One region of the Sporosarcina thermotolerans genome, then DNA from elsewhere that is predicted to be linked to it. Evidence: riboswitches for the same ligand, from Rfam matches in the RefSeq annotation. Region 1 holds a riboswitch; each other region holds the start of a gene.

Evidence for each region. A riboswitch is a leader RNA that binds a small molecule or an ion and turns the genes downstream of it on or off. The one in region 1 is predicted to bind S-adenosylmethionine.
Region 2: linked by a shared signal. The riboswitch ahead of metA (homoserine O-acetyltransferase MetA) and the one ahead of ACFPZG_RS17990 (bifunctional homocysteine S-methyltransferase/methylenetetrahydrofolate reductase) in region 1 are both predicted to bind S-adenosylmethionine.
Region 3: linked by a shared signal. The riboswitch ahead of ACFPZG_RS06505 (O-acetylhomoserine aminocarboxypropyltransferase/cysteine synthase family protein) and the one ahead of ACFPZG_RS17990 (bifunctional homocysteine S-methyltransferase/methylenetetrahydrofolate reductase) in region 1 are both predicted to bind S-adenosylmethionine.
Region 4: linked by a shared signal. The riboswitch ahead of ACFPZG_RS14900 (methionine ABC transporter ATP-binding protein) and the one ahead of ACFPZG_RS17990 (bifunctional homocysteine S-methyltransferase/methylenetetrahydrofolate reductase) in region 1 are both predicted to bind S-adenosylmethionine.

Annotation. Positions count from the first base shown of each region.
Region 1 is NZ_JBHSRM010000029.1:31,219-36,052, reverse strand. Features, by position in the region: gene ACFPZG_RS18005 (hypothetical protein) at 1-748, opposite strand, end outside; gene ACFPZG_RS18000 (biotin transporter BioY) at 893-1,489, opposite strand; gene ACFPZG_RS17995 (histidine kinase) at 1,623-1,805, opposite strand; SAM riboswitch class I at 1,921-2,029, shown strand; gene ACFPZG_RS17990 (bifunctional homocysteine S-methyltransferase/methylenetetrahydrofolate reductase) at 2,116-3,963, shown strand; gene metH (methionine synthase) at 3,956-4,834, shown strand, end outside.
Region 2 is NZ_JBHSRM010000012.1:81,572-86,405, forward strand. Features, by position in the region: gene ACFPZG_RS07420 (YetF domain-containing protein) at 64-765, opposite strand; gene metA (homoserine O-acetyltransferase MetA) at 867-1,775, opposite strand; SAM riboswitch class I at 1,850-1,956, opposite strand; gene ACFPZG_RS07430 (YitT family protein) at 2,005-2,862, opposite strand; gene ACFPZG_RS07435 (AbrB/MazE/SpoVT family DNA-binding domain-containing protein) at 3,059-3,337, shown strand; gene ACFPZG_RS07440 (glycerophosphodiester phosphodiesterase) at 3,398-4,129, shown strand; gene ACFPZG_RS07445 (thioredoxin family protein) at 4,404-4,718, opposite strand.
Region 3 is NZ_JBHSRM010000011.1:27,812-32,645, reverse strand. Features, by position in the region: gene ACFPZG_RS06525 (YeiH family protein) at 1-816, shown strand, start outside; gene ACFPZG_RS06520 (DUF2187 family protein) at 864-1,085, opposite strand; gene ACFPZG_RS06515 (hypothetical protein) at 1,324-1,488, opposite strand; gene ACFPZG_RS06510 (glycerol-3-phosphate acyltransferase) at 1,607-2,227, opposite strand; SAM riboswitch class I at 2,598-2,713, shown strand; gene ACFPZG_RS06505 (O-acetylhomoserine aminocarboxypropyltransferase/cysteine synthase family protein) at 2,837-4,135, shown strand; gene ACFPZG_RS06500 (homoserine dehydrogenase) at 4,186-4,834, shown strand, end outside.
Region 4 is NZ_JBHSRM010000018.1:58,240-63,073, forward strand. Features, by position in the region: gene ACFPZG_RS14890 (MetQ/NlpA family ABC transporter substrate-binding protein) at 1-699, opposite strand, end outside; gene ACFPZG_RS14895 (methionine ABC transporter permease) at 755-1,423, opposite strand; gene ACFPZG_RS14900 (methionine ABC transporter ATP-binding protein) at 1,416-2,429, opposite strand; SAM riboswitch class I at 2,526-2,630, opposite strand; gene ACFPZG_RS14905 (thioredoxin family protein) at 2,686-2,985, opposite strand; gene ACFPZG_RS14910 (toprim domain-containing protein) at 3,005-3,346, opposite strand; gene gcvH (glycine cleavage system protein GcvH) at 3,434-3,817, opposite strand; gene ACFPZG_RS14920 (arsenate reductase family protein) at 3,902-4,264, opposite strand; gene ACFPZG_RS14925 (acyl-CoA dehydrogenase family protein) at 4,339-4,834, opposite strand, start outside.

The DNA of each region.
Region 1 (4,834 bases):
CGTCGATCTCAAGTTGGACATCGCCGTAAAAAATCAGTTCAGGCTTAGCCATCCGCATATGTCGTTCAACCTGCTTGCCGAAAAATGAAGAAGGCGTGTAGGACATCTCAGTTTTCACGAACTTCGGATTGTCAGCTGAATCGGTCGCACTCATTGTGAAATAACCAGGTGTCGTTTTTGCGTTCCACCATTTGAAGAAGCCCGAAAATTCGACTGGCGCAATATAGACAAATTCCCCGTCCACTTTTTGGATTTGTAAATGCCCCAACTCGTAATAGCTTGTATTCGGTACTTGCCCGAATGCTTTTTTCATTTTATTCCGGGCAAATTGCGGCGGCACACTCGCAGGTGTTTTTGTTTCATCGAACGCTTTGATTTCCACTTGCTGATCCATTTCCACTGCTTCATATTTTTGATCGGCATTGAAGAGTGGTGCACTAAGGATGAATGCACTTACGGATAGCGCCGCCAAAAACAGTACCACCTTAATGCTTCGCTCTTTCCCTGTTGCAAAGATTATGCCAAGAATCGTTGCAGCTAACAGCATGGCCCATAGCGACGTCCAATTCCTGTCCAAATTCGTAAGGTAATAAATTAGAAATGTGAACAAGCCTATGAGAATAACCGCTCCGGACAAGGCGCCAATCCTATTAAAGGCAGCTTCCCCGTTTTCTTTAGACCCGAACGGAACGATTATAATTGCGGATATGATTCCAACCACTAGTGAAAATAGCAATAAATTTATCATGCAAACACTCTTTTCTTATAAAATTTTCACTCACCTACTATACGAATGAACTTGCCATTAGATTCATTTTTATTTTAGAAAATTTATCGCAATCATAATAAAAAAAGACAATCCGCACAATTGAAGCTGTACGGATTGTCCTTTTTATATCGTCCTTCTAACCCTTAATACTTTGTACATCCTGTGTCCGAAAATCCCAGCAAGTATCGACAGTAAAATATCCTTAGGAAGTGGCGGTACCATCCACATCCAAGCAACTCCGTAACTGAATGCATCTGGAGCCGCAGCCCACAGCTTGTATGCAAAGTACATCCAATTCGTCCCGATTACGTAATTTATGACAAGGGCAACAAGCCCTGCAACGACATAACTTCGTAAACTGCCGTACTTTTCGACAATTTTCCCCGCTACAAATGCAACTAATATAAACGAAACAACGAAGCCGAAAGTCGGTACCAAAATGAAGCCAAAGCCCCCTTGGAACTTTGAAAAAATAGGTGCACCCGCCAAACCTGCGAACATATACACTGTCATCGAAATTGCACCGAGTCGGCTTCCAAGCAAAAGCCCTGCCAACACGGCAAAAAAGGTTTGCAACGTTATCGGGACTCCGCCAATGACAAGGAAAGGCACGAACCACGTTATATTCGCTCCGATCATCATCAATGCCGCAAACATCCCACAATAGACAATACTGAATGCACTCATACCCGTTTTTGTTTTTACACTAGCTGTTGTCATAATCCACCTCATAATTTGAGTTATCTTCAATAGAATAAAAGTTAACTCAAATTGTGTCAACCTGTTTCTCAAACAAGTTAACCATAGGTATATAAAAAAATCGACAGCATTCCGGCTATCGATTCCTCTTCAATCATTCTTTATCTTCACTTTTTGGGAATAAAAAATAGGATATTGTACCGCTAAGGATAGCAGCACCTATCGATATCCATACTCTGGATGTTCCTGGTACTTCCTGAAAGTTTATATGGAGCATATACCATGAAATTCCGGCAACAAGAAGTGCAATTGGAATTGAAAACTTGAAAATCCTCAACGTATTCACCTTCTATTTTTTGTTCGTATGCCCATTCTATCATAATTCATCTATTGACGTATTAAACATTTAACGGTATGATGTTTTAAATTATTCTAACAACTAAATTAATATTTTCTTATCAAGAGAAGCTGAGGGACTGGCCCGTCGAAGCTTCAGCAACCAGCCGTTGTAATCGGTAAGGTGCTAATTCCAGCAGGTTTATATGACCTGACAGATGAGAAGGATAGCGAATTATCGCGTTTTTTTAAAAGCCTTCTATTTCAAGAAGGCTTTTTTATTTTTATATTAGAGCGGGAGGATGAAGGGCTTGAAATTACTTGATCGATTGCAAAACGAAGTACTTGTCGCAGATGGAGCAATGGGAACTTTGCTTTATTCATACGGGATTGACTTTTGTTATGAAGAATTGAATGTCGAGAAACCTGAAATCATCGAAAAGATACATAGGGATTATATTGCTGCAGGCGCTGATATCATCCAGACGAACACGTATGGCGCAAATTTCCTTAAGCTTGCCCGTTATGGCCAAGAAGATAGAGTGAAAGAATACAATGAGGCGGCAGTCCGTATTGCAAAGCGGGCGGCAGCTCCCGGAAATCAGTATGTCCTTGGGACAATCGGGGGACTACTTGGCATCCGTAAAAGTGATGCATCAACTTCAGAAGTGCTGAAGTATGTTCAACAACAAGCAGACGCGCTGCTTACCGGCGAACCCGATGGATTGTTGTTGGAAACGTATTATGATTTCGAAGAGTTATCAATGGTCGTCACAGAGCTAAGGAAGATGACCGATTTGCCGATTATCGCGCAAGTTTCGATGGATGAACCAGGAATTCTTCAGAATGGATTGCAATTAAATGATGCCCTTCATCGCCTCGAGTCGTTAGGGGCAGACATTGTTGGCGTCAACTGCCGATTAGGTCCTTACCATACGATCCAAGCTTTTGACAATGTGACCTTGCCGAAGCATGCGTTCCTGTCCGCTGCACCGAATGCAAGCTTGCTCGATGTAGAAGACGGCAGAATCGTTTATGCGTCCGAAGCAGATTATTTCGGTCGGGCGGCAACATTACTCCGCGAAGAGGGCGTCCGTCTTATCGGGGGATGCTGCGGAACGACACCAATGCATATCGCCGCCGCGAAAAAGCAATTAAGAGGTCTGCCCCCGATTATAGAGAAAGTCGTCAATCCAAAGAAACCAATCGTCATCCGTGAAGCCGACCCTGTCAAATATGAACCACTGCATATAAAAGCAAAAACGAAACGGACGGTCATTGTGGAGCTCGATACACCGCGACACTTGGAGACCGATAAGTATTTTGAAGGGGCAAACCTACTATACGACGCTGGCGTTGATGCGGTTACTTTGGCCGACAACTCACTTGCCTCCCCCCGCATTAGCAATATGGCGATGGGTTCGATCTTGAAGCATGAATATAATGTGCGACCGCTTGTCCATTTGACATGCCGTGACCATAATTTGATCGGACTCCAATCCCATCTTATGGGTCTTGATGCGTTAGGCATTCACGATATCCTTGCCGTCACGGGTGACCCGACGAAAGTAGGCGATTTTCCAGGCGCAACGAGTGTCTATGACGTTTCCAGCATGGAATTATTGCAGCTTATCAAGCAGTTGAATGAAGGAATTTCATTTACAGGAAAACCGCTTCGTAAAAAGGCGAATTTCTCTGTAGCAGCCGCGTTCAACCCGAATGTACGTGTCCTTGATCGAGCGGTAAAGAGGCTCGAGAAAAAGATTGAATGCGGAGCAGATTATATTATTACACAGCCAGTCTATACGAAAGAAAAGATTATTGACATCTACGAAGCAACGAAACATTTAGATACACCGATTTTCATCGGTATCATGCCACTAACGAATATTCGGAACGCCGAATTTTTACATCATGAAGTGCCTGGCATCAAGCTTTCCGAGGAGGTCTTGGAAAGAATGCGTGCATGCGGGGATGATCGAGAAAAGGCGACACAGGAAGGCATCACTATTGCCAAGGGATTAGTCGATACAGCCGCTGAGCTATTCAACGGCATTTATATCATTACTCCGTTCCTGCGCTATGACATGTCACTGGAACTAATCAACCATATTAAAGAGCTCGACGCGGAGAAGGAGAGGAAAATTGTCCATGCCTAAACATCTCATAGAACAGCAACTTGAAAAAAGAATCCTCATCATAGACGGGGCAATGGGCACGATGCTGCAAGCGGAGGACCTGTCTGCACACGATTTTGGCGGAGAGGAGTATGAAGGCTGTAACGAGTACTTGAATATTCTACGGCCGGATATCTTAGGGAAAATCCATCGTGCCTACCTTGAGGCTGGCGCAGATATAATCTGCACGAACACTTTCGGGGGCACCCCTCTTGTATTGGACGAATTCAGCCTTGGCCATCGTGTCCGTGAAATCAATAAAAGAGCTGTTGAAATTGCAAAACAGTGTGCTGCCGAATACTCAACTAGTGAATGGCCGCGTTTCGTTGCCGGAGCAATCGGACCGACTACGAAGACACTTTCCGTCACTGGGGGCATTACTTTCGATAAGTTATCCGATAATTTCTATGTTCAGGCAAAGGCTTTAATTGAAGGCGGTGCCGATCTTTTATTGATGGAGACGAGCCAGGATATGCTCAATGTGAAAGCAGGTACGATTGGGATTAAGCGGGCTTTCGACGAGACAGGCATTGAGCTGCCTGTCATGATTTCGGGTACGATCGAGCCGATGGGCACTACATTGGCTGGTCAAAGCATCGAAGCTTTCTATATTTCCATAGAGCATATAAAGCCGCTATCTGTCGGCTTAAACTGCGCGACCGGTCCCGAATTCATGACGGATCACCTACGTTCCCTTTCCGATTTGGCGACAGGTTTTGTTACTTGCTATCCTAATGCAGGGCTACCGGATGAGGAAGGCCATTATCATGAAACACCGGAATCACTGTCTAAGAAATTAAAAGGGTTTGCGGAAAAAGGATGGCTCAACATGGTCGGTGGCTGTTGCGGAACA
Region 2 (4,834 bases), on a different contig from region 1:
CCGAAATGAGAAAAATAATCATTCCGGGCCTTTTTATATTGAAAACAGGCTTATATTAATAAATCATTTATCCTCCGTACGCTGATCGATATGGAGGGTCCCGTTTTCAAGGATCTCAGCATAATAGACATGCTCCACTTTATTAATTCCATTCTTCTTCAGCTGTTCGTATACCCATTCCTCGGTCAAGTTAAGTTCCGTCAGATTTTCCTTTATCAATTTCCCATCAGATATAATTTCTGTAGGAATAAATTTAGGATCTTTACCTGGAGCTTTTACATCTTGGCGTGTTGCAGACTCCTTGTTCGCCTTCTTCATGACACTTAATTGACCATTCGTCTCAAGGATTGCATAATTCACATCCGCAACTGCAAATATACTTTGCTCACGTAGCATCATATTTAAATCATTCAAAGTGAGTCGCGACTTTTTCATGCCTTTTTCACTAATTTTACCTCTATGGATAATAATCGTCGGTGAGTCATCGAAAAGAACCCTTGCTTTCTTCGATTTCACAGTTAAGAAATTCACTAAAATTACTAGTACACCCCACCAAACTAATGCAATCGCACCACTTACAAATGGGGTTTCTGTTTGCCCTGCAATTTCCGCTGCAATTGAACCTATTGTAATTCCCGTGACATAATGGAAAAATGTAAGTTGTGAAATCTGTTTTTTTCCCATCGCCCTTGCAACTATCATAAGAATTATGAATGACAGTGTAGTTCTAAGTATCATTTCCCAGAAATCGATTTTTTCAATCATGTCATGCAATTCCACACACCTCCATTAGAAGGTAGTGTGTAACTGAACACGGACAATATACGGAGAAAACAAAAATTAGCCAACTATTACAGTATTGGATTTTACTCCCACTCGTAAGGGGTTTCTTGGTAAACGTAGTAGTTTAGCCAATTCGAGAATAACAAATGTGTATGGGACCGCCATGTATTTAGTGGTTGCTTGGTTGTGTCGTTATTTGGAAAATAATTTTGTGGCATTTCAATATCGATCCCCTTTTTTAAATCACGTTCATATTCTTCCCCAAGTGTACAAGCATCATATTCCAAATGCCCAGTAATCATAATATGTTTTTCATCCTTGGATAGGATAATAAACGCACCTGCATCATCGGATACCGCCAATAACTTCAAATCGTCATTTTGCTCAATCTCGTCAATTGAAACGGAAGTGTAACGGGAATGAGGTGCTTCGAAAACATCATTGAAGCCTCTAACCAATCGAATTGTTGGATCTGTTAATGTATGTTGGAACACACCGGATAGCTTCTTCGACAACTTAAATTTATTTAGCCCAAAATGGTGATATAATGCAGCCTGAGCACCCCAACAAATATGTAAAACGGAAGTAACGTTCGTCTTAGACCAATCCATAATCTCTTTTAACTCATCCCAATAGAGGACATCTTCAAACTCAAGATGTTCAATCGGCGCACCTGTAATAATCAGCCCATCAAAACGACGATTTTTCACATATTCAAATGTCGTGTAAAATGAATCCAAGTGATTTTTACTAACGTTTTTAGATTCATACGAAGCTGTGTTCAAAAAGGTTATATTCACTTGTAACGGTGTATTGCCAAGCAAACGAAGTAATTGAAGCTCCGTTTTTTCCTTCTCAGGCATTAAATTTAAAATAAGAATATTCAACGGCCTAATATCTTGACTTGATGCCCGACCCTCATCCATTACAAAAATCTTTTCCTCTTTCAAAACTTCCCGCGCAGGTAAATGTTCTGGTATATTAATTGGCATTAGGATTCCCCCTTAAAATTTAAAAAATCCCCGTTCCCAAGGATAGGAACGAGGATACATCGAAATTTTCTTCGTTCTTATCTTTCAAGATTTACATCTTGTTGGAGGTAGCACCTTCCTGCAATTGCAGAGGTTGCTGAAGCGTCATCGGGCCAAATCCCTCAGCTTCTCTTGATAAGAATTATTCAATTGTGAACTATTATATCATTCTTTTTAAAATTGTATACCTTTATTGATGAATCTTCGACTTTGAGAATCCCAGTCCTAATATTTCCGAAGCGTTAAGGAAAATGACAAAAGATGAAGGCTCTGCTGCTTGTAATACCTTTTTCAAATAAACTGCCTCTGATTGCTCCACAACACAAAAAATCATCGTCTTTTCATCATTCGAAAAACCACCAGTCGACTTCACCTTAGTTAAACCACGGTCAATCTCATTCTTAATAATCGATTGGATTTTCTCCTCATTCTCCGTAATAATAAGCACTAACTTCGTTGGCGATGTTTGCAATTGAACAAAGTCTATTACTTTACTCGTTACATAAATCGACATTAGCGCATATAACGCAAGTTCAAAATTGAAGACAAATGCGGACGTAACCACAACCACACCATCCACAATCAATTGCGAGAAGCCACTCGATATACCCGTATATTTCTTTAATAATTGAGCGATTAACGCTGTACCACCAGTCGATCCGTTTCCACGATAAACAATTCCAAGGCCAATCCCAAGAACAATTCCACCATAAATAGAGCTCAACAACGGATTATCAATAGGAACCTCGAGACCCGCCGTCAAATAAATGACAAGAGGAACACAAAATGTACCAACAATCGTTTTTGCACTAAACTCTTTTCCAGCAATAATTAGTCCTAATACAATCAACGGAATATTAATTAACCATTGAACAATCGCGGGATTATACCCAAATAACTCGTAAAGAATCGTACTTACACCAGAAATTCCTCCCGCTGCAATTCTGGAAGGCAATAAAAATATATTAAAAGCAAGGGCAACCAATGCGGAGCCGAATATGATTTGGACATAGTCAAAAACAACCGACTTTTTATGGATAAAAGACATGTGTATTCAATTCCCCCCTCTTATAAAAGCCTTAACTATTTTAACAGATAAACTTGTTTAGAATAGTTTTAAAGCTTGTAAAAAGGGCATAGTTATATCTATTGGATAATATATTCATATTTTTGTATTTTCTATTATTATCTGATATGATATAAGTACCAATATACTAAATATTCCAATGTTAGGGAGGAGAAAAATGCAAAGTCTGGGAATTGTACGGAAAGTCGATCACCTTGGTCGGATTGTTATCCCGAAGGAACTAAGGAGAAGTTTGGGATTAGATCAAGGGGTACCTTTGGAGATCTTTGTTGACAATGACAAAATCATCTTGCGAAAATATGTTGTTGACGAAGCATGCGTCATAACTGGAGAAATATCACTTCAAAATAAAAAGCTTTCTAATGGAATGTATATCAGCCCTAGAGGAGCAGAACTTCTAAAAAAGGAAATTGAAGATTATAAAACTTGGGAATAACAACATGGGCAACGGATTTTTTCTCCGTAGCCCTTTCTTTTAGGATTAAACAAAAGAAAGGTGAGTAATTTGGATATTTTTGCACACAGGGGCGCGTCAGGATCATTCCCCGAAAACACAGTAAGCTCATTCAAGGAAGCGGCTCGCCTTCCCATTTTCGGTGTAGAATTCGATGTCCATATGTCATCGGATGGAGAACTTGTCGTTATCCATGATGAAACCATCGATAGAACATCCAATGGAATGGGTTTTATAAAAGATATGACTCTGGAGGATTTGAAGCAATTCGATTACGGCGGATGGTTTTCACCTGAATTTAGAGGAGAGACGATTCCAACCCTTTCTGAAGTCCTTGATATATTCCAACCAACTGAACTCATACTAAATATCGAGTTAAAATCTGATGTGTTTCCCTACAACGGGATGGTCGAAAAGGTACTTGCCATGATATCGAAAAAGCAAATGGAAGAATGTGTTATTCTTTCCTCTTTCGATCACAGCGCCATCCAATTAGTGAAGAAATTAGCTCCACAAATCGAGACCGCTGCCTTGTTCATGGAAGTGCTTGTCCATCCATTGGATTACATTCGAAGTTTACCTACGAATGCACTTCATGTATTCTTCCCCACTGCAGTTCGACCGTCATTAAAAGAAATTTATGAAGCAGAAGTGCCTGTACGAGCATTTACAGTTAATGAACCCGAGCAAGCCAAAACATTAAAACAAGCCGGCGTCCAAGCAATCTTCACCGACTTCCCAGAAAAAATGGCTTCTCTCCTTAATAATCAATAACAAAATAGAAGAAATTTATTGGATTGAAGCGGAAGGCGGCGACTCCTGTGGGGTTAAGCGCGAATGGTGAGACCCCGCAGGAAAAGCCGTAACGAAGAACGGCTTTTGCGAGTAAAAGCGAAGCGTTACGAGCAGGAATGCCGAAACGGATGCCTTAATTTCTGCAAAAGGCACAGAAATACGGCAAATCGAACTCTTCGTGGTTCGATTGGCTCACCCGCGCCCCACGGAAAGCGTCCGCCTGTAGCGGAAATCCGTGCCAATTACTTATTTCTTAAGCCAATCCATTAATAAACTCTTCAATTTCCTCGCGAGTCTTCCGGTCCTTACTTACAAAACGCCCCACTTCTTTCCCTTCGTGAAACGCAATAAAACTTGGTATCCCAAAAACATCCAACTGCTGACAAACATCAATAAACTCATCACGATCCACATAAACAAACTCATATTCCGGATAATCCGCCTCAAGACCAGGCAAAATCGGCTCAATCACCCTACAATCCGGACACCAATCCGCTGAAAACATAAACATCGTACGTTCCCTAACTTTTAATTCCTCAAATTGTTCAACTGACTGAAGTTTTTCCATTTGAAAATACCCCCTTTTTTAATCAACTTGAGTATAGCACTAAAAAACAAATCCATCCTACGAAAAAGACTGACATTTCGACAATATATTCATGAAAAATAAAGATCGGGGAATTC
Region 3 (4,834 bases), on a different contig from region 1:
ATAACGTTTTCAACTAAAAAACTGCTTCGGTTGGCGATCATTCTATACGGATTGAAATTAAATATAGATGTCGTATTCCGTGATGGTTTGGGGCTGTTAGCGCGGGATGTTTTGGTCATCGCCTTTGCAATTGGAGTCACGCTTCTTCTTGCAAAATGGTTGAAAGCAGATATGAATATTTCTTTGCTTTTAGGCGTCGGGACTGGAGTTTGCGGGGCAGCAGCCATCGCAGCGGTGGCACCGATTGTTAAAGCCAAGGATGAAGATACCGCTATTGGTGTTGGCATTATCGCGATGTTGGGCACCGTTTTTGCAATCGGTTATACGCTATTGCGTCCGATTTTGCCCCTTCTTCCAACTGAATATGGCATTTGGTCAGGAATGAGTCTTCATGAATTGGCGCATGTAGCGATTGCGGCTGCACCAGCTGGTGAGGATGCACTTGCTATCGCATTACTCGCAAAATTAGGCAGGGTATTCCTATTGGTACCGCTATGCCTTATCTTCATCTATTTCATGAAGCGTAAAAGCAAAGGAGAGGATGGGGAGCAGAATAAAATCGAATTCCCATGGTTCCTTGTTGGATTCATCTTAATGAGCTTGTTTGGAAGTTATGTATTAGGTCATTCAATTCCGGTAACGGACGGGGTAATGTCAGGAATCAGTAGCGCAACAACGTGGTTATTGACAGCCGCCATGGTCGGGCTTGGGCTAAATGTGAGTCTGAAGGATCTGCTGGACCGGGCGATGAGACCATTGATAGCGGTCACAATTACATCCATTTGTTTGTCGGTCTTAGTGTATTTTATTATATAAAGAATAGAAAAAGGGCACTCCTCATGGAGATGCCCTTTTCGTATAAATTAACCTACTGAGTAGTTCTTGTGTGCAACGACAGTTAGATTGGATGCGACACCAATCCGTTCTGCATCATCCTCGGAAATCTTCACGATAACCGAATTCTCGAGTATCTTGTGGATTGTTCCATTCACCTCATGATCATTGCGGGTAAATGAAATCTCTTCGTCGATATGACGAGCCGAGACAAAATCTGAAACGGGTTTCTCCCTACGTGGAAAAGCCAATCGAATCCCTCCTACTGTGCATTCTCACCATAAACTAAAAAGAAAAAACGCCAAGGTCTGTCCTTAGCAAAAAAAGTCATGATGGAAAACAACTAGTCGAAAACGATCTTAATCAAGTTGTCTACTATTAGTATACCACAAATTGTCGAACTTTGCAGAATCAGAATCCAGGCCGCAGATGAAAAATTTGCATTCTTGCACTCATACGCAACTACTAAATGCAATCCATACTATTAGACTATTCTGTTTTTTCCTTATCATCATCTGTTTGTACTTGAAGCTGCACGACCTGTTTATCAGGTGGGGGAGTTGATGGATCAAAATCAGCAAAGGCTAATCCCAACGCAGCACCAACAGCTAATAAACGACTTTTTGTTTGTATCCATTTCGAAACTTTTTTCATTCTCCACCTACCTTTCACCTGACTGTTCGTGCAGTTGCTTGCAACGTAACTACAGTGTGAGAGCTATCATTTTTATGTTAGTGCAGTAGTAAAAGTATCACTTCATTTTTGTTTGCTTCTATTTCTTGAACGATGCACGAATCCTCGGCTCGGTTCTGTTACGAATCCGCCTGAAGTTTTCAAAATGCTTCCAAATTGCGATTAAGAAAAGTAATAGCGATATCAGTATCGGCCAGTAGCCATCCAGCCAAATGGCCATTGCCAAGAGCGTGATATAGAGCATGATGACGCCAAACACGAGAATATCCGTCGCGAGCGCAACAAGAATGAATAAGAGCAATCCAGCAAGCCCGAACCACCAATCGATTGCAAATAGCACTCCGATTACAGTTGCAGTTCCTTTTCCTCCGTTGAATTTCATATGGAAAGGAAAATTATGACCAAATATCACGGCTGCACCCGCAATGAATAATAGCAAAGTGATTTGGTCCGCGGGTAATCCAAAATGTTCGGCAAGCAACCTTACAATAATTACGGCCAAAACCCCTTTGCCAATATCAACCAAGGCAACGAGTGCGCCATATTTTTTCCCAAGTACAATCATCGCATTCGATGCGCCGGCATTCTTAACCCCTGTCTCTTTCAGATTAACCCCGGAAATCCATCGCGCGATTGTCGATCCATGCAAGCAACCTACTATATATCCCAAAACTACAATACTAATGATCCATAAAGTCATATAAAATCCCCCGAGAAAGAATTTTTTAATAGTGTACTCAAGAACCCATGGCACGCGCTCAAGAATCGGTTTCCGTGCTCAAGAACCCATGGCCCGCGCTCAAGAATCGGTTTCCGTGCTCAAGAACCCATGGCCCGCGCTCAAGATTTCGTTTCCGCGCCCAACAACTCGAGTCACGCGCTCAAGATACCGTTCCAGCGCTCAAGAACCCACTCCACGCGCCCATGAATACGCCCCCATAACCCTACAATTAAAATTATCATAACATTAATGACAAAGCGCAAGTTTCAGAAAAAATAAATTTGCCCCCTTGACTTTTAAAAAAGAGTCTCCTATACTGAACAACAAGATGAAAAACTGAATACCCAAACTCTTATCAAGAGCGGCGGAGGGACTAGGCCCTGCGATGCCCGGCAACCGGCAAGTGATGAACTTGCAAAGGTGCTACTTCCTACAGATTCGTGCGAACGGTCTGAAAGATAAGAGGAGGAATAAGCGAAAGCGTAACCCTTCTCTTAGCGAAAGGGGTTATTTTTTTTATTCCAAAAACCCCCAACGCCTCCGCATTGAACTATTTTCATCTTAAAAAATCCACTGGAGGTAATTAAAATGACTAACAAACAACTTCAACCTGAAACTCTTCTTTTACACGGCGGGCAAAAGCCGGATCCTGTGACTGGTTCCCGTGCTGTGCCGATCCACCGTACAACCGCATTCGTCTTCCGTGACACTGAACATGCCCAAAACCTTTTCGGTCTGCAAGAAGCAGGCAATATTTACACGCGAATTACAAATCCAACTGTTGCTGTTTTTGAAGAAAGAGTCGCCCTACTTGAAGGTGGCACTGCTGCAGTAGCACTATCTTCCGGAATGGCAGCCATTGCGTTCTCAATTTTGAATATTGCTGGAGCAGGGGATGAAATCGTTGCCGCAAGCAACCTTTACGGTGGTACGTATAATCTATTCGCCGTGACACTTCCTCGATACGGAATCACTGTCAAATTCGTTGATGCAGAAGACCCTGAAAACTTCCGTGCCGCTATCACTGAAAAAACAAAAGCTATTTTCGCAGAAACAATTGGGAATCCAAGCCTTCAAGTGCTCGATATCGAAGCGGTCGCAAATATTGCGCATGAGAATGAAATCCCGTTCCTCATTGACAACACATTCGCGTCCCCATACGGATCGAACCCAATCGAATTTGGAGCAGACGTTGTCATCCATTCCGCAACTAAGTGGATTGGTGGTCATGGCACAACAATTGGTGGTGTGGTCGTCGATGCTGGGAAATTCGACTGGACGAAGGGCAAGTTCCCAGGATTCACAGAGCCGGATGAAACATATAATGGTCTGCGCTACGGAATCGATACAGCTGCAGCTGCATTCGCTACGAAGCTCCGCGTTCAATTATTACGCGATTTCGGACCTTGCTTAGATCCGGACAGTGCTTTCAACTTCCTTCAAGGGCTGGAGACACTTCATTTACGTGTTACACGCCATAATGAAAATGCCGTTAAAGTCGCTGGATTCCTACAGAACCATCCATCTGTGGAATGGGTAACATATACAGGTCTTGAAGATCATCCGACATATGAAAACGCGAAGAAATACTTGAAAAACGGCTTCGGTTCTATCATCGTATTCGGCATTAAAGGTGGCCGTGAAGCGGGTCGCAAAGTTATTGACAATATTACACTTTGGTCGCATGTGGCGAATGTCGGTGATGCCAAATCATTAATCATCCACCCGGCTTCCACAACGCATCAGCAATTGTCAGCGGAAGATTTAGTAAAATCCGGAGTGGCTGAAGAATTAATTCGCCTATCAGTCGGTTTGGAGTCAACCGAAGACATCATTGCGGACCTTGAGCAGGCAATTGAAAAGGCGGTACCGGTCACTGTTCAATAACAGGCGTCTTGCTCTTTAATAGCTGGCGCCCTGGGAAAGGGTGTTGAGGAATGCCGTCGATTAAAGTGGCGATACTTGGATTTGGTACGGTTGGTGAAGGTGTATATAGGATTCTCCAAGAAAAACGGGAAGAGCTTAAAAAAAGCACGGGATTCACCGTTGATGTCGTATCCATCCTTGTGAAAGATAAGATGAAAAAACGTACGTCGATAACAGACGTTCAAATTACGGATGATTTTCGAGATATACTGAACAACCCAACAATTGATATTGTTTTTGAAGCAATTGTCGGAGAAGAACCTGCCTATACATATTTATCCGATGCAATCGAGAAGGGTTGCCATATCATTACTGCGAATAAAAAGATGTTCGCAAAACATGGCCCTGCGTTGATGAAACATGCGGAGTTCCGTAATGTGCAGGTCGGTTTTGAAGCAACGACAGCAGGGGGAGTCCCAATTATTCGGACTGTGACCAATCTTCTTGCGGGTGATCGGGTGAAACGGATACAAGGCATACTGAATGGCACTTCGAATTTCATTTTAACTAAAATGAGGAATGAAGGATCTTCATTCAAGGAAGCGCTGTTGGATGCACAGCAAAAGGGCTTCGCGGAGGCCGATCCGTCTGATGATGTGACGGGAATGGATGCATTCCGTAAATTGATGATCCTTAGTTCGCTTGCTTTCGGGCAACAGC
Region 4 (4,834 bases), on a different contig from region 1:
AACCGTAATGACGTTTACGTAGGGTGAATCCGTTTTTTCAATAGCAATTGAATCTTCAAGAGGGTTCAAGCCCGCATCGATTGCATAGTTAGAGTTGATCAAAACAGCATCGCCTTCATTATTATTGTAAAGAGTTGGAAGTAATGCTGCTTCGTAATCCGGCTCAAACAGTAGGTTTTTCGGATTGTCCACAATATCTGTAAGTTCCGCTTTCACTTTATCAACACCCTCAGCAAGTGTGATCAAGCCATTTTCCTCAAGCATTTCAAGCACACGACCATGATCCGAAACTGAGTTGCTCATAAGGATCGTCGCACCGTCCGGCAATTCAGCTAATGATTTATATTTCTTCGAATAAACACCCATCGGTTCGATATGGATTTCTCCCGCATTGACAAAGTCGTAGCCGAAATCAGCCATTTGACTGTCCAAGTAAGGGATGGTTTGGAAATAGTTCGCATCCAATAGACCCGATTCCAAGTCCTTGTTCGGCAATATATATTCCTGATATGTTTCGATTTCCAAGTCGAAGCCTTTTTCTTTTAATAACGGCTTCACTTTTTCCAAAATAACGGCATGTGGTGTATTGGAAGCGCCGACGACGATTTTCGTCTTCACCTTTTCTTTATCTTTCGCTCCGCATGCTGCCAGAGCGAGCACGAGAACCGTTAATAATAATGCGGATAATATCTTTTTCATTATTCTTCTCTCCATTCTTAGATGTTTTTTATAATTATCAGGCCAAGCCCGCAAATTAACGTTTGTCCAATTTCTTCACGGCGAAGTCGCCAATTATTTGGATGATAAATACGATAATCAAAATAATAACTGTTGCAACAATCATCACATCAGTGCGGCTTCGCTGGAACCCTTCGTAATATGCGAGATTTCCGAGCCCGCCTGCGCCGATAACTCCAGCCATCGCCGTATATCCGACAAGCGCAATCGCAGTTACCGTAATTCCGGATATGAGGGCAGGCATCGATTCGGGAAGCAATACTTTGAAGATAATCGTGCTTGTTTTTGCACCCATCGATCTTGCAGCTTCGATAACGCCCCTATCAATTTCACGCAAGCCAATCATGACCATTCGCGCATAAAACGGTGCAGCCCCGATAACAAGTGCCGGGATGGCCGCTTCCGGACCGCGCATCGTCCCAACGAAAAGTGTTGTGAATGGAATCAGTAGAATGATCAAAATGATGAAAGGAATCGATCGGAAAATATTGACGAACGCTCCCGTGATGCCATACACCAATTTATTTTTCCAAAGCTGGCCAGGGCTCGATAAGAATAGAAGTACGCCAAGTAAGAGCCCGAATATGAACGTATATAAAGTGGAGATTCCGGTCATATATAACGTTTCAACTGTTGCCTCCCACATTTTATCCCAGTTAACGTGTTGAAATAAATTTTCATTCATTGGTGATCACCTCTGTCTGCACACCTAATTCATGGAGATAGGCAATCGCCATATCAACATCCTTTTCATTACCTAAAAGCTGTAAAATAAGCGTGCCATAAGCGCCGCCTTTAGTCTGGGATATATTCCCTTGTACGATATTCACGTCAATGTCGAATTTCCGAATCAAGCTTGCCAACACAGGATGCTCTGTCTTCTCTCCGACAAATGCAAGTTTGATGAGCGTGCCTCCCGGTATATGTGCGAGTACCTGTTCAGTACCAACAGGCTCGGTCACTTGGGAAACAAACCGTTTTGTAATTGGCTCCTTCGGTGATTGGAAAACTTCAAGAACAGATCCAGTTTCAACGACATTACCTGCTTCCATGACAGCTACTCGATGGCAAATTTTCCGGATGACATGCATTTCATGTGTGATTAATACAATTGTCAATCCAAGCCGTTCATTGATGCTTGTCAATAAATCAAGGATAGAATCTGTCGTTTCGGGATCAAGTGCGGAAGTAGCTTCGTCGCAGAGAAGAACTTCAGGGTCATTTGCCAATGCTCTTGCAATGCCCACTCGTTGCTTTTGCCCACCGGATAATTCGGAAGGGTAGGCATTCTCTCTTCCCTTTAAACCGACCAAATCAATTAACTCATTCACTCTTCTTTCACGTTCAGCCTTTTTAATTCCCGCGATTTCAAGTGGGAAGGAAATGTTCTGTTTGACAGTGCGAGACCAAAGTAAATTGAAGTGCTGAAAGATCATGCTGATTTTCTTCCTTGCATTCCTTAGCTCCCGGGCATTTACGGAAGACATTTCATAACCTGCAATCTTCACCGTTCCTGAGGAAGGCTTTTCGAGTCCGTTCAGAAGTCGGATCAAAGTACTCTTTCCCGCTCCGCTATACCCGATGATGCCGAAGATTTCACCTTCCGCGATATCCAAATTCACTTTATCAACAGCGATAATAGCATTCGAGCCATTGCCGAATTGTTTATTTACACCCTGTAAATGAATCATGTTTTCACCTCTATATAATCTTAACCAAAAATAAAAGCCTTTCTGCAGACAAGCAGAAAGGCATAACGTTATATTAAAAGTAAACGTTCATCCAATCTCTCATCTATCAAAGCAAACGCTTTGCGTGACTTGGCACCATTTCACTTTCGTGACGGTTGCCGGGCTTCATAGGGCACTTCCCTCCACCTCTCTTAATAAGAGCGACGATATTCAGTTAAGTTAATAGATATATTTATAACATGGACGACTAATAGGGTCAACCTATTTGTTCAAGAAGATAGGGAACGGATTGGAATGCGTAGATTTTATGGGTCACTTTTCCATTCTCTTGAATCAATAGACAAGGTACGCTTTCTATTTCGTAATCAATGGCAAGGTCTTCTATAAAGTTCAAGTCTGCTTTGCCAATTGGCAGGTCCGGTTTCATAGCGGATATGACTTCGACCATAATGGAAGCGACCATGCAAGTTCCACACATTGGTGTATATAGATAAAACACGGATTTAGAGGATTCTTTTTTACTTTTTTCCCATTGTTCGATTGTCCAATTTTCGATAGTTGACATGTTTTCACCTTCAAAGTAAGAATTCGGGATGCACTTCAAAGTTTTCAGCGATAAGAATCGCGGCGAGAGTGCGGTAAGGGGTTGTTTCGACTTGGCGGTAGACACGTTCTGTGTAGAGATGGATTGCTTCAGGATATGCCCTTTTGAATAGTGTTCGGATTTTCTCTCCGGATTCGTCAGCGTCAAAAAAGATGTATAGGTCGCAGTCTTCATACGGCATGAGCATTTCTTCGATGCGATAGGGGCTGACTGTACCATTTGTGCAAATGATGTCTATCGGTTCTGCCAATACTCGTTGAAGTCTTTTTCGGTCTGATCCACCTTCGACTATTATGACTTTATTTGAATCCATCTCCTCACCGCCTTCTATAATAGTTTATCCACATCCCTTTAAATTATTGAATCAAAAAAAGCGCTGTATGGCCAGCGCTTTGGGAAATTACTCTCCATCAGTCATTTTTTCATAGTCTTCAGCTGACATTAACGCGTCAAGTTCTGAGTCGTTAGAAGCTTCGACTACGATCATCCAAGCGCCTTCATATGGAGATTCGTTCACCAATTCAGGGCTATCTTCTAATTCTTCGTTCACTTCAACTACTTTACCGCTAATCGGAGCATACAATTCAGAGACAGTTTTAACGGATTCAACGCTGCCGAATGGTTCGTCCGCTTTTACTTCATCTCCAACTTGTGGTAGTTCAACGAAAACGATATCGCCAAGCTCAGCTTGTGCAAAATGCGTAATACCGATACGATATTTACCGCTTTCATCTTTTACCCATTCATGTTCCTCGGAATAACGTAAATCTTTAGGTGTGCTCATCCCGTACCCCTCCATAAATATACATTTCGTTAGTTGTTTCTTTCTACTCAATTCTCACATATTTCAATGATAAAGACAAGTGAGTTATTTCGTACTCCATACATCCCCAAACTGTGCTTCATTAAAGCCTACAGTCACTTTGGAACCGTCTGTTACAATCGGTCTTTTAATGAGCATTCCATCTGTGGATAAGAGTTGAATTTTTTCATCATCTGTCATGTTGGAAAGTTTGTCCTTCAAATTCAATTCTCTATATTTCATCCCACTGACATTAAAAAACTTTTTAATGTCCAGGTCTGAATTTCCGATCATAGTTCGAAGCTCTTCTTCAGTTGGTGGATTCTCGGCAATATTAATATCTTCGAATTCCAATCCGTTGGTTTCCAACCACTTTTTTGCTTTTCTACAAGTCCCGCATTTCGGATAACCGTAATAAGTTATTGTCATATCGTAACACCTCCACATTTTCTCCAGTATAACAGAGAATCCACCCAGGGATGAAACCCCTGGGTGGGTTGGAATCATACGATATATTTTTCAGCGTCGATCAATTTGACAGATGCTTCGCGTTTCTTCGCGATGATATTGTAAGGATTTGAACGAGTCAATTTACGAAGCGCCGACAGCATCATACGTTGGTTATCCCCATCTACGGAAGCAAGAAGAGTTTCCTTTGCATCCTTTTCGATTGCTTCGAATGCCTCTTGGCAGAAAATTTCTGTATAAAGGATTTTTTGTTGTTCCTTCTCTTCGCCGTTTTTGGCAATTGCTTTTTCCGTACGCAATAGTGCGGATTCCATTGCAAAGACATTGTTTGCGATGTCAGCAATATTTACAAGAACTTCTTGTTCTTTGTCGAGGCTCGTGCCGAAACGTTGTGCTGCCATTCCAGCTGCAAGTAAGCCGATCTTCTTCGCGTTTTTCACAAGTACCTTTTCTTGTGCAAGTGCTTCGTCGCCAATTTCTTCAGGCATCATCATGAGAAGTTCTTCTTGTAGGCTTTGCGCTTTTTCAAGT